2 regions of the Paenibacillus sp. QJM3NY_38 genome follow, and region 1 is predicted to be linked to the other one. Evidence: a T-box and tRNA genes for the amino acid it is inferred to sense, from the RefSeq annotation. Region 1 holds a T-box; the other holds one or more tRNA genes.

Region 1 (8,195 bases):
AGGAATAGCCTCTCGGATTCTGCTCTATCTGGAAGAGCAAGCGAAGAATCGGGGTTATCGTTTTTCGCGCCTGGAAACAGGCGAGCCGCAGGAGGAATCCGTTCATTTTTATAAGAAGCTGGGGTATGCCCAGATTGAACCGTTCGGTGAATACATCGGGAGCGAATATAGCTTATGTTTTGAGAAGTGTCTGACATCCTAGCGGTTTCGTCTTATAATAGAAGAAAAAAGTATTTTACGATACATATTGAGGAGGCGTCGAGCATGCAGCTTACGAAAATCTCACAGAATACCGCCATTTTATTGGAGCATGCCAAAAAATCGGGGCTAACTACCTCCGAGCTGCTGGAGGCTGTGCGCTCGGGTGAGGTCGAGAGATTCCAAGTCGCGAACAATGGTCATTTTCACTATGAGGAATTGTTCTCTTATGCAAAAGAACATGGGGAAGATTTAGAGAAGGCCGTTACCGAGGGGTACAAAATGACGTTTAATACCCGCAACGGGTTGAAGATCTGGCTGGAGGAAGCCTTCCACATCAGCTCAGAATCTGATTTTAGTGTAGGTGAAGGCATTATTGAGGGGCTGAAGCTCCAGGAGGAGCAGGTCGCTCGCTTGAAGGAAGCGCTGGCCGTCAACTGGACCCTGCAAGAAGAGCCTGCAACAGATGCCGTCCAGGTCAGACTGACCGTCAGAGGATTGCAGTAATATATGATAGCCACCGTACGTATTCAACATGAATCGTACGGTGGCTTTTTTAGTGCAGCGTCATTCGTTAATCTCGTTAGAGGGAGATTTACATCCGGCTTGGCGTGGGCAGTCCCAGTACATCCAGTGCTTCTCCAAGAGTGTTTTTAAATAAGGAAGTGAGCCATACGCGGAACCGGAGCACTTCATACGCCGATTTCAGAATTGGGCATGCCGAATAAAAATTGTTGAACAAGGAGCACAGCTCATAAGTAAAGTTGCAGATGGCGCTTGGAGATAGATCCCGGCCGGCGGCGTACAGGGTATCATGCCAGGTGCTGATATGGCGAAGGAGCGCATGCTCCGCTTTTTCCATGGCTGGGAACCGGGCAGGCACCGACGGCGAAACACCCGCTTCTTGCGCTTTATTGAGCACGCTGAGTGCACGCGCGTAGGAGTAGAGCAGGTATACCCCCGTATTTCCTGATATTTCAGTGGCCTGCTTCAGATCGAAGACCACTTCGGTTTGCAGTGCAAAACGAAGCAGATAGTAACGGATGGAGGCGGCTGCGATCGTATGACTGGACAAACCGTTTTTATCGGAACGGGTGTCTTCGATGACCTTGGCAACTTGATGGATAAGCTCGGTGATTTTAATTCCGATCCCCTGACGTCCGGACATCGCGTAGGATGCTTTCCCGTCGGAAGTATCGATGCCGAGATCCGAAGCGGCGGAAGGGCTTAACGAAACGACGCCGTAGCTGACATGACGGAGCTTGTCGGCCTCTTTATGGAATCCCAAGCTTTCCAGCGCCTGCTTCACCATCGCCTGCGGGTACTGCTGCCTGTAATCAATGACGTTGATGACCATGTCTGCTTTGCCGAAAGAGAGCTGCTCGCCATGAGTGCTCGTCGTCCAAACCTCGTGTGTGAATTTTTTATATACAAAATCGTTGGAGAGCACACCGTATTTCCACAAGTGATAGGCGATGTCTTTGGCGGTGTATGTCAGGATGCCATTGGAGCGCACGAGCACTTTATCCATGCTGTGGTCTGACTCCGGACCGTCCACGGTTTCCGTTCCTGTTTGCTTGAGCACCCAGCAGCCTGCAAGTTTGCCCTCGGTTTCTTGATGGAAGAGCGGCGTGTTCTTCAACAGCTCGAAAGCGGACGCCCAGAACCCCTCTCTGACAATGCTGCTCTCCCACACAAGCAGATCATAGTCAATGCCGAACTGCTTCATTTCTTCAAGATGCTCTTTGACAATTCTCTCGGCAACGAGCAGTCCGATCCAGGACAGATTCTGGTTACCCTCTTCCAGTGCGTGCAGAACCTCGGTCCGATGCTGGACCAGCCCGGGCTCCCTTTCGTAGGCCTTATTGGTACTTGAATACACGTCCCAGCAGTAATCGCCGAACCGGGCATGTTCCTTTGACAGCGGCGTGTGGAGCATCCCGACGACCGTATCTGCTAGTTGATTGCCAAGGTCGTCGATATAATTATGAACCTCCACCTCGTAACCAAGCTTCCTCATCAGCCTGACCAGCGTATCACCGATACAGGAGTTTCTTAGATGGCCGATATGGGCGGACTTGTTCGGATTGATGGAAGTATGCTCAATGACAATCTTCTCGTTCGTTGCCGGAGGTAATTCAAAGTGATGACCAGCCCAATATTCCCAATCGATACGCAGATTCATAAAACCTGGGGCAACAATCTCCGTGGCATAGACAAGCTGTTTATAGGTCGTATCCTGCTCAAGCTCGGCTTGAATCAGCTCGGCAATATGCAGCGGAGCTTTACGAAGCAGCTTCGCAAGCTGCATCGCAATGTTGGTGGCATAGTCCCCATGCTCCATGCTGGCAGGCTGCTCAATCTGGATTGGAGTAGAATCGGGCAGTTGGACGCCCATATCTTCACACACCTGGTTTACAGCTTGCTGAAGGCTCGAAGTAATCAAATGACTTAACACGTTAAATCCCCCTTTGAAAAATAAACAAAACACGTCAGAAAAATCAAAAAAAGCCCTCATCTCCTAAAGAGACGAGGACTTGTGCTCGCGGTACCACTCTTGTTGTTAAACCACAGAGGGTTTAACCACCTTGATACGATAACGGTGTAAGCCGGGGCTTCCTACGATATTTCATTTCGGAAGACCATCTCCTGGGTCCGTTTCACCGCCGACTTTGTACCGGTTTCCACCCTCCCGGCTCGCTTGGACTAAAGTCAAGTGCAGTTACTCTCCCAATCAACGAAAATCACATGTTCAAGTTTTTCATATTATTAACCATTCTATTTAGAAAATCAACCCTAAAATTCTGAAACCTTCTCTGCAAAGACTCGCAGGCGTTTGTAATCTGCATAAAATGCATCCTCACGCCAGAGCGTCGCCTGTGCAGCTTGGCTGATACGGGCAATGGCTTCGTCCTTCTCTTGAGCCGAGAATCCAGCAAAGAAACGATCGCCAAAATGTAGCAGCCAATACTTCACGCCATCCTTGCCCTCAGGCAGCTTCGTGGGACGGTCGAAGTGATGGGCGATATGCACCCGGAACCCATGGGATTCAAGTAAGGTCGTATATTGGCCCAAGCTGGGAAAATACCACGGATTTCGGGTGTCGGCATCCATTCCATAATGGTCGGCGAATACCGTTTTCAAAGCTTGGTAAATTCCGTCGATATTCCCCTTGCCTCCAAACTCCGCTACGAATCGGCCACCGGGCTTGAGTGCGCCATAGACGGAGCGTACCACACCACAAGCATCCCTCATCCAATGCAGGGCGGCATTGGAGAAGACGGCATCATACGGTGATTCGGTGTCGAAGTTCTCGCCGTCTCCGGTCAGAAACGTAAGCCCGGGGTATTTGCTTTTGGCGCGCTCAATCATCTCGGCCGAATCATCCATGCCGGTTACATGTGCACCCGAAGCAGATATTTCATTTGCCAAATCACCGGTTCCACAGCCGAGATCAAGAATCCGTTCTCCGGGTTGGGGCGCAAGAAGCTCTACTACGTCTTTTCCATAAGCCGAGACAAACGATAACTGCCGATCATAATCGTGCGCTTTCCATACTTGCTCTGACATAACAACAACTCCCTCACCCATGAATTATCCTCATTGTGACATGTTTATCTTATAATTAGAAATATATAAATGTGATAATATTGATAGGTTTTAACAATAAATGAACGAACAAAAAGCCGCTGAGCAGCGGTTTTAAGTAGAACCTTACTTAACGGCAACCAGAAGAGCGCCAACGGCAATGAGTGCAACGCCGGCTGCGTTAATCCAGGATATCTTTTCTCCAAGAAACACAAAAGCCAGAATGACCGCGATGACAACGCTCAATTTATCGATAGGTCCTACCTGCGATACTTTGCCGTATTTTAGCGCAAGAAAATAAAACAGCCAGGACAATGCCCCAGCAATGCCGCTGAGCACAATGAAGCTTAAGGCTTTCTTCTGAACCAGAATGTCACCGAGTTCTGAGAATTTGCCCTGAACCCCCACGACTCCCAGCAAAAACAGGGCCATAATGACAGAGCGGATCGCCGTTGCCGAATTGGCATCGATGTTTTGCAGACCTATTTTTCCGAAAATGGCAACAAGAGCCGCCGTGACCGCCGACAGCAATGCATATATAAGCCATAACGGCATGTTGTTCTCTCCTTCCTGACAAAGATAAAGTCTCTGATTAATGTACCGAATTCCACTATAATAGTATAGAGCAATTTACACGTTATCATGAATATCGATGAGATCGAATGATTTGGAAGGGACTGGATGAAGTGGTGTTACATATAGCGCCTTATACAGAAGAGTATCATGATCGGCTGGTGGAAATATGGCTTCGTGCCGTATCCCAAACGCATGATTTCCTGACGGAGGAAGATATCCGGTTTTATTATGAGATGATGCAAAATGGAGCGCTGAGAGCCGTAGAGATCTGGGTCTGCTTGAATACCGAACAGGAACCGATTGGATTTATGGGGCTGGAAGGGGCCAAAATCGAAATGCTGTTTGTGGATCCCCTCCATCACGGCCAAGGCTCAGGAACGGAACTGATCCGGCATGCCGAACAGCTCAAGGGGCGGAGGCTGCAAGTCGATGTGAATGAACAGAACCCCATGGCCCATGCTTTTTATAAAAGATACGGCTTCGTGCAAATCGGTCGCTCCGAGCTGGACGGCTCCGGAAAGCCGTTTCCGCTTATTCATATGGAATTACAGTAGGTCATGGATCACTTTTTTAGACTATCGAATATATAAGTTTTCAGCGCAGCTGAACCCAATCGATAATGCAAGAAAAACATCCTTTACACGCGATCTGTCTTCTGTGAACGTACGTCGATAGACGTTTTTCTTATACACACCGAAGAAGAAAGAGGTGCATCTAAACTGGAGGAATTCATGAAGTTTTTTCCGAGTAATCTGTCGTTTCGTTATCCGTGGCGCTCCTATCAGAAAAGGGTCCTTCACGGGCTGGAGCATCATCTGAAGAATCGGCATCTGCATTTGGTGGCGCCGCCGGGTTCGGGGAAGACCGTTCTTGGACTGGAAATCATGCTGCGCATTAACCGGCCGACAATCATCCTGGCCCCCACACTCACCATCAAGCAGCAATGGGCGAGCCGATTCGTGGAATTATTCCTAGACGATCAAGAACAGCCCGAATGGATCTCCACCTCGCTCAAGCGACCGGCATTGGTAACGATTACGACCTATCAAGCCCTTCATAGCCTGCTTAGTACTGCTGGGGAGCAAACCTCTGTGAGGAAGAAAGGTACGGCGGAGATAGAGCATGCGCAACAGGTTGAAGATGAGAACTACAGGGATCCCGAAATGGCCATGGAAGCTTCTGAGGCGGAGGTGATGGATAGCGCTAGCGAGGATGATATCACGAACGGTACCGAGGCTCAAGAAACTTTGGAATTGTTGAAGCGACAGGGCTATCATACAGTCATTTTTGACGAGGCGCATCATCTCCGGATGTCTTGGTGGCAAAGTGCTATGCAGCTGTGCGAAATGCTGGGCCAGCCGACGAAGATTGCCCTTACTGCCACACCGCCATATGATGTTAATCCAAGGGAATGGCAGCGGTATATCGAGCTTTGCGGTCCCATCGACGAAGAGATTAGCGTCCCGGAGTTGGTCCGTCATGGTGAGCTGTGCCCGCATCAGGATTACATAAGTTTAACCACGCCTACACAAGAGGAGGCAGCTAAACTCCGGGAGTTTCGGCTGCAGGCAGCCCAGGTTAAGGACGAGCTGATCCGGGATAAGTTCCTGACGGATTTGATTGTCAATCATCCTTGGATTACGCAATCCGAAACGTATACCGAAGAAATATTATCCTCGCCCGAGTATTACTCCAGCATGGTGCTTTATCTGCGTGCCGCCAATCAGCCCATCTGGAAGGAAGCGGTGAAGCTGCTCGGAATGAAGGAGAAGGAAACGCCCGATTTTTCGGAAGAGTGGTTGGAGGAACTCCTTAGCGGCATGCTGTATAAAGATCCGCATATGGATCGTGAGCTGCCGGAGTTAAAGGGTTTACAAAAGAGGCTCAGCCGAATGGGCATGATTGAACGCCGGAGGGTTTATATGCGTTCTACCCCGGCATTTGACAAAATGCTGGTCCAGAGCGTTTCGAAATTGCACGGCATCGGGCGTATTCTTGATTTCGAGCGTTCCATGCTGGGGGAGAACTTGCGGATGGTGATTTTGACCGATTATATCCGTAAGGAGGACCTGCCGAAGGATGCAGCTGACGAGAAGCCGCTTCATCGGCTCGGCGTTGTCCCCATTTTCGAGTTAATCAGAAGGCAGCTGGATGAGAAAAACAGCTCGCAGAGCGAGCATGAGCTGCCTATCGGAATTCTGACCGGCTCCTTTGTAGTGCTGCCGGCAAAGGCTCTGCCTTTAGCCAGGGTTTGTGCCGATCGGCGAGATATTCACTTATCGGAGCGCCCGCTTGCTCACGACAGCCGCTATGTAACGATTGATGTTCGTGATGCGAATCGCTCGGCTATCGTCGCAATCATAACGGAAGTGTTTTCGGAGGGAGAAATCCGGGTGCTGGTTGGTACGGCGGCTCTTCTGGGTGAGGGGTGGGATGCCCCCGGAATCAATTCCTTGGTCATGGCATCATATGTCGGTTCGTTCATGCTGTCCAATCAGATGAGAGGGCGGGCGATTCGGGCGCAGCGCGGGAATCCCGATAAGACCGGAGCGATCTGGCATCTGGCCTGCATAGATACAGCCAAGAGCGACGGCGGCGAAGATTTGGGCTCGCTGGCCCGAAGATTTCGATCTCTCGTAGGTTTATCGATCTCGCACCAGACCATAGAGTCGGGCTTGGAGCGCATGGGTCTTGATCTTCGGAAAAGGCAAACCGCAGACAGCATTAACGCTTATAACCGCGACACATTGGAGCGTGCGAAGCAGCGGCATCTTCTGAAGGGGCGTTGGGATTCGGCGATTGCCCTTCACAGCTCCATGACGGAAGAACTGACGGCGGATCGAGAGAGCATCCCTAGGCCTGTCGTGTTTTCTCATACGGTGAAAGCCGTACTCCTATTCGCCGTTGGTCTGGGATTGGGCGCCTTCAGCGAGACGTTAACGTCTCCGCGTTTGTTCCAATCGGACGCGCCGGCCTGGTTCAATATACTAATCCCGGTTGCCTTTGCCTTACTCGTATCAAGCCCATGGGTATATAAAGCCATCAAAATGCTGGCGCGGCATCAGTCGCTGGAGCGTAGTATCCGTGAAGTTGGTCTCGTCGTTTATACGGCCCTGTTCGATATGAAGCTGGTCGAATCTGGGCCAAGCATTCACCGATTGAAAGCTGAGGAAGTGGGAGGAACCGTCACGTGTTGGCTTAGGGACGGAACCACTCAGGAAAAAACACTCTTTTTGGATTCGCTGCAGCAGGTGCTGGACCCGATCAATAACCCGCGTTATCTTCTATACCGTGAATCGCGAAGCTGGTTTATGAAGAAACGGGATTACCATGCCGTGCCGGAGGAAATCGGTCGCCGCAAAGAACACGCGGAACGGTTTGCCCAGCTGTGGCGCAAGCATATCGGCCCTGCCGAACTGGTCTATACTCGCACGCCCGAAGGAAGGAAAATACTTCTGACCGCGCGAGCGAGAGCGTTGTCTTCCATTGTCGTGAAGAAATCGGAGCGGGTCAGTGCTTGGCGATAGGCAGGACTGTTTGCAGAAGCTTATTGAGCAAGTGGCGGGTATGCGTTGCTTTAACGGACTCAGGGGCCGTTATTTGCGGGGAAAACGCTCTTACAGGTTCTGTAACGGACCTGAAGTCCGTTATTTAGGAAAAATGAGGGTAATTTTGCTATAAAATAGCTAAATAGCGGCTGTGGTGTCCGTTAATTTCTAATTTGGGCCGTTTTATAGGAAATAACGAACCTACGGTCCGTTAGAGTTTGTGTTCTGTGCGCGATGTTTTAGGATCGACTTTGGGGTTCATATCCCCTTAGACGCAAAAGCACT
Region 2 (3,604 bases), 1.5 Mb from region 1:
GAGACTGATAGGCATCCTCGCTTAGCAGATCCGGTACGTGAAGCAATCGGTACTCAGCTCCAACGCGCTTTGCCATCTTGGAAGCAATGGTGTTCGCTTGAATCTCCACGCTCTCCCCAAGACCGCCCCGCGCTGGCACAAACCAAGTGCTTGTCAGCGGTTCGCCGCCTGGCAAAGAGGACATCTGCTCGGCCACTTCGGCGAGCGTGGAGCCGCCGGTTACGGCAATCGTATCTCCATCTTGGACAAAACTTAGCAGCGTTCTTGCTCCGGCCCGGCCAAGCTCACGTTTGACTTCCGGAGATGACTCGCTGTCACCGGGAATAATGACCACTTTACGAAGCCCGTAAGCCTGACGAATCTTCTCTTCCAGTTCAACCAGTCCGAATAACTCATTCATGACCGGCTCCAGCTCCTCCAGCAAGCATATCCCTGAGCTGCTGATACGCATGCCAAGCGTTTCAATCTCGATCAGCCCTTGCGCTTTCAGAAGATCAGTCTCTGCTCTGAGAACACGCTCGGTCATCGAGAGTGATGAAGCCAATGTTCTTCGGCCAACAATTCCGGACAACTTGATCTGATGAAGGATGGTATACCTTCGTTTAAGAGTGTCCATCAGATCCGGCAGAAGCTGCTCTTGTATTTCTAATAGGTTACGCATGCATTCCACTCCTGCAAACTTCGTCTCGGCTCTTCTCTAGCTGGTCGTAAAATGTCCCAGTTGAACTTTTTAAGTCCCACCTTTATTCTAACCAATAATTATGCCGGTTGCAAGTGTCCGAAAGTATATTTCTCTGCCCCGGGCATTCTTATACATTATGGCCAAGTACTGGCTCGTCTATATAATAGGAACAAAGTTTTGTCTGCTATTGTATTTTTTAAATAGATGCGGTATAATCAACTTCGTTGCTAATTTTTTTTGCGCCCGTGGTCCAATGGATATGACGTAGGCCTCCGGAGCCTGAGATCGAGGTTCGATTCCTCGCGGGCGCGCCATTATAACTTTTATTCTCTATACTGATTACCCTAAAGCGCCCATGACGGCTCTTTTTTTTACCCAATAGTTTGACTATCTTTGACTTTTTGATTTAAATTGTTTATCATGTGGGTAATACGGTAACAGTATTTATATGAGGTACTTAAGAGGAGGTTTTCCACGTGAGTTTTATACCTATGGTCGTTGAACAAAGCAACCGCGGTGAGCGGGCGTACGACATCTATTCCAGATTGCTGAAAGACCGCATTATCTTCCTCGGCTCCGACGTAAATGACGTGGTCGCCAATTCCATCATTGCCCAAATGCTGTTCTTGTCGGCTGAGGATCCTGAGAAGGATATTCATCTTTACATCAACAGTCCTGGCGGTTCCATTACCGCAGGTATGGCGATATTCGATACGATGCAGTTCATTAAGCCGGACGTTTCGACGATCTGTGTCGGCATGGCTGCTTCCATGGGCGCATTCCTGCTCAACGCAGGCGCTAAAGGCAAACGTTACGGTCTGCCTAACAGCGAGATTATGATTCACCAGCCGCTCGGCGGCGCACAAGGTCAAGCCACGGATATTGAGATCCGTGCTCGCCGCATCCTCAAAATGCGCGATAAGCTGAACCGCATCCTGTCCGATCGCACTGGCCAACCGCTGGAGCGCATTGAGAAGGATACCGATCGCGACTACTTCATGACGGCTGACGAAGCCAAAGAATACGGTCTGATTGATCAAGTATTAGAGAATACACCACCGCAAGGCTTATAAAAAAAATGAAGTAAAGGGCAGGCGCCGTTATCCGGTGCCTGCCCTTTCTTATCCTCTGGATCATTGAAAACTTTGAGTACTAAATAGTGAGAGTATCCCCTCCGGTCGCTGTTGAAATCGGGAAACTGGAATGAATATGGATAACTGAGGTTTCCCGAGTTCAAAGGCGAACGCTTTGCTCCTTCAAGGATACTCTCACTTTGGTACGACCTTACCTATAAAAACTTAAAGACTAGCTCAAGACCATCCCCCTCCTAAAAGGCCTGCCTCTAACTTGTGGGGAGGGGAATAGAGGAAAGCCCGGGCAGGGTTCCTTTGCACGGGCAATCGGATTGCGTAAAGCCTAATAATGCACGGAGGCGAACCTCTAGGTAAACGAAAAACCCCCTGATCGCAGGTAAGGAGAATACACGCTCCACACTCAAATGATCAAGGGATTTTCGTAACTCGTTCCAGTACAGTGTTACATTAGGACAACATCATGTTTCTAACAAGCTATAGTATGAAAATAAATGATTGCAGTTTACACAAACCGCTACCGTATGCTCTTACTTCCACTCTTTCAGCTTCAACTCAAACTCCGGAAATCCATAGGCATACGCGGTGTACTCATAAAGCTGGAAGTACAGCACCGCAGCATTATCCTTCACATAAAAATCAGCATCGGCAGGCACGCCTTCAAATCCGCCGAGGTAGCCTCCTTCTTTTTTCAGCTTGTTCAGCACAAGGTTGTTCAGCTTCTGTTTGTTCTTGCCCTGCATGTTTATGAAATCGCCCAGCTTCATCTGCTTGCCATCCTTCAAGGAGAACGTGAAGCTTTTACGGAAGGTCATGCCATGGGCGCCACCCGTGTAGGAATAATCGTATGCTGTAATGCTCAGGATATCATTCTGGTTATAATGGACCACGAAATCCCCACTGAACTCGTAAGGGAAACTGGATTCCGATGGCGGGAATTCCTCAGCATTCCCTTCGGCACCGGTGATTACGCCGGACGCATTTTCCTTCAGTACTTTATTGATCTCGGCTTGCGCCTCCGCATTTGCAAGTCCACTGATTACAGGATAGTTCACAACGGCATCCACGCCCTGAATCTTTTTCTTCAGCGTAGCCGATTTGATCGTAATGTCGTTCTGTTTCTTCTGCGTCATGCTGAGTGTTTTCACGGAAGAGTTCCATTGTCCCTGAACACCCATGTATTCGCTGACCGTTTTGAATGGCACATACAGACGACCATTAATGATCTGTCCCCCAGGCTCGCCGGCATACGAACCGTTCACCAGAATACCGATTTCAGTTGAATCATATACGATGGCACTCAGTTTGTTATAACCGTTGCCCAGTGTATACGTACGTTTTTTTGCATCATATTTAAGAGGCATTCCCAGGCCGTCCCGCAAAGCGGTTGCCGGCACATAAGTTACCCCGTGCAGCACGAGACCTTTCTGTGACAGGGTCTTGCCATTCCATTTCAGTACGACTTCATTCTTCGACGATTTTTGGCTGGCGGAAACGGGTGCCTTAGCGGCGCTTGCATCGATGACCTGTCCGCTCAAACCCAGACCGCCAAGCAGGACGCTAGTTGCAATTAATGATGCACATACACGTAATTTAGGATTCATATCAGAATTCCACCTTTGTTAAATTAAGTTTCCGTTAGTTGTTAATCTATTACCCTTAATCATTATAAGGAAAGCTTTCAATGTATTGGTAACAAAGTCAATGACAATTTTGATTCCATGCCTCGGGACCTATACGTTCGTTTAATCCTTCTGCATGAATGCTTTTACGCTTAGAAATACACCGAACAAGAGAGCGCATGTACCCGCAAGCAGCAGCAATTCACTGC

What was found. A T-box is a leader RNA that pairs with one kind of tRNA and senses whether it is charged. The one in region 1 lies ahead of AC0VZ8_RS07730 (arginine--tRNA ligase), so its partner is inferred to be a tRNA-Arg.
Region 2: it encodes a tRNA-Arg, which carries the amino acid that the T-box ahead of AC0VZ8_RS07730 (arginine--tRNA ligase) is inferred to sense. The anticodon was not compared.

What each region holds. Positions count from the first base shown of each region.
Region 1 covers NZ_CM149665.1:1,767,101-1,775,295, forward strand. The annotation lists gene AC0VZ8_RS07720 (GNAT family N-acetyltransferase) at 1-202, shown strand, start outside; gene AC0VZ8_RS07725 (hypothetical protein) at 265-705, shown strand; gene AC0VZ8_RS07730 (arginine--tRNA ligase) at 794-2,656, opposite strand; T-box leader at 2,721-2,945, opposite strand; gene AC0VZ8_RS07735 (class I SAM-dependent methyltransferase) at 2,995-3,768, opposite strand; gene AC0VZ8_RS07740 (EamA family transporter) at 3,913-4,341, opposite strand; gene AC0VZ8_RS07745 (acetyltransferase) at 4,449-4,916, shown strand; gene AC0VZ8_RS07750 (DEAD/DEAH box helicase family protein) at 5,094-7,889, shown strand.
Region 2 covers NZ_CM149665.1:226,418-230,021, reverse strand. The annotation lists gene AC0VZ8_RS01150 (sugar-binding transcriptional regulator) at 1-661, opposite strand, end outside; tRNA gene AC0VZ8_RS01145 (tRNA-Arg) at 922-996, shown strand; gene clpP (ATP-dependent Clp endopeptidase proteolytic subunit ClpP) at 1,159-1,755, shown strand; gene AC0VZ8_RS01135 (PdaC/SigV domain-containing protein) at 2,304-3,377, opposite strand; gene AC0VZ8_RS01130 (hypothetical protein) at 3,598-3,604, opposite strand, start outside.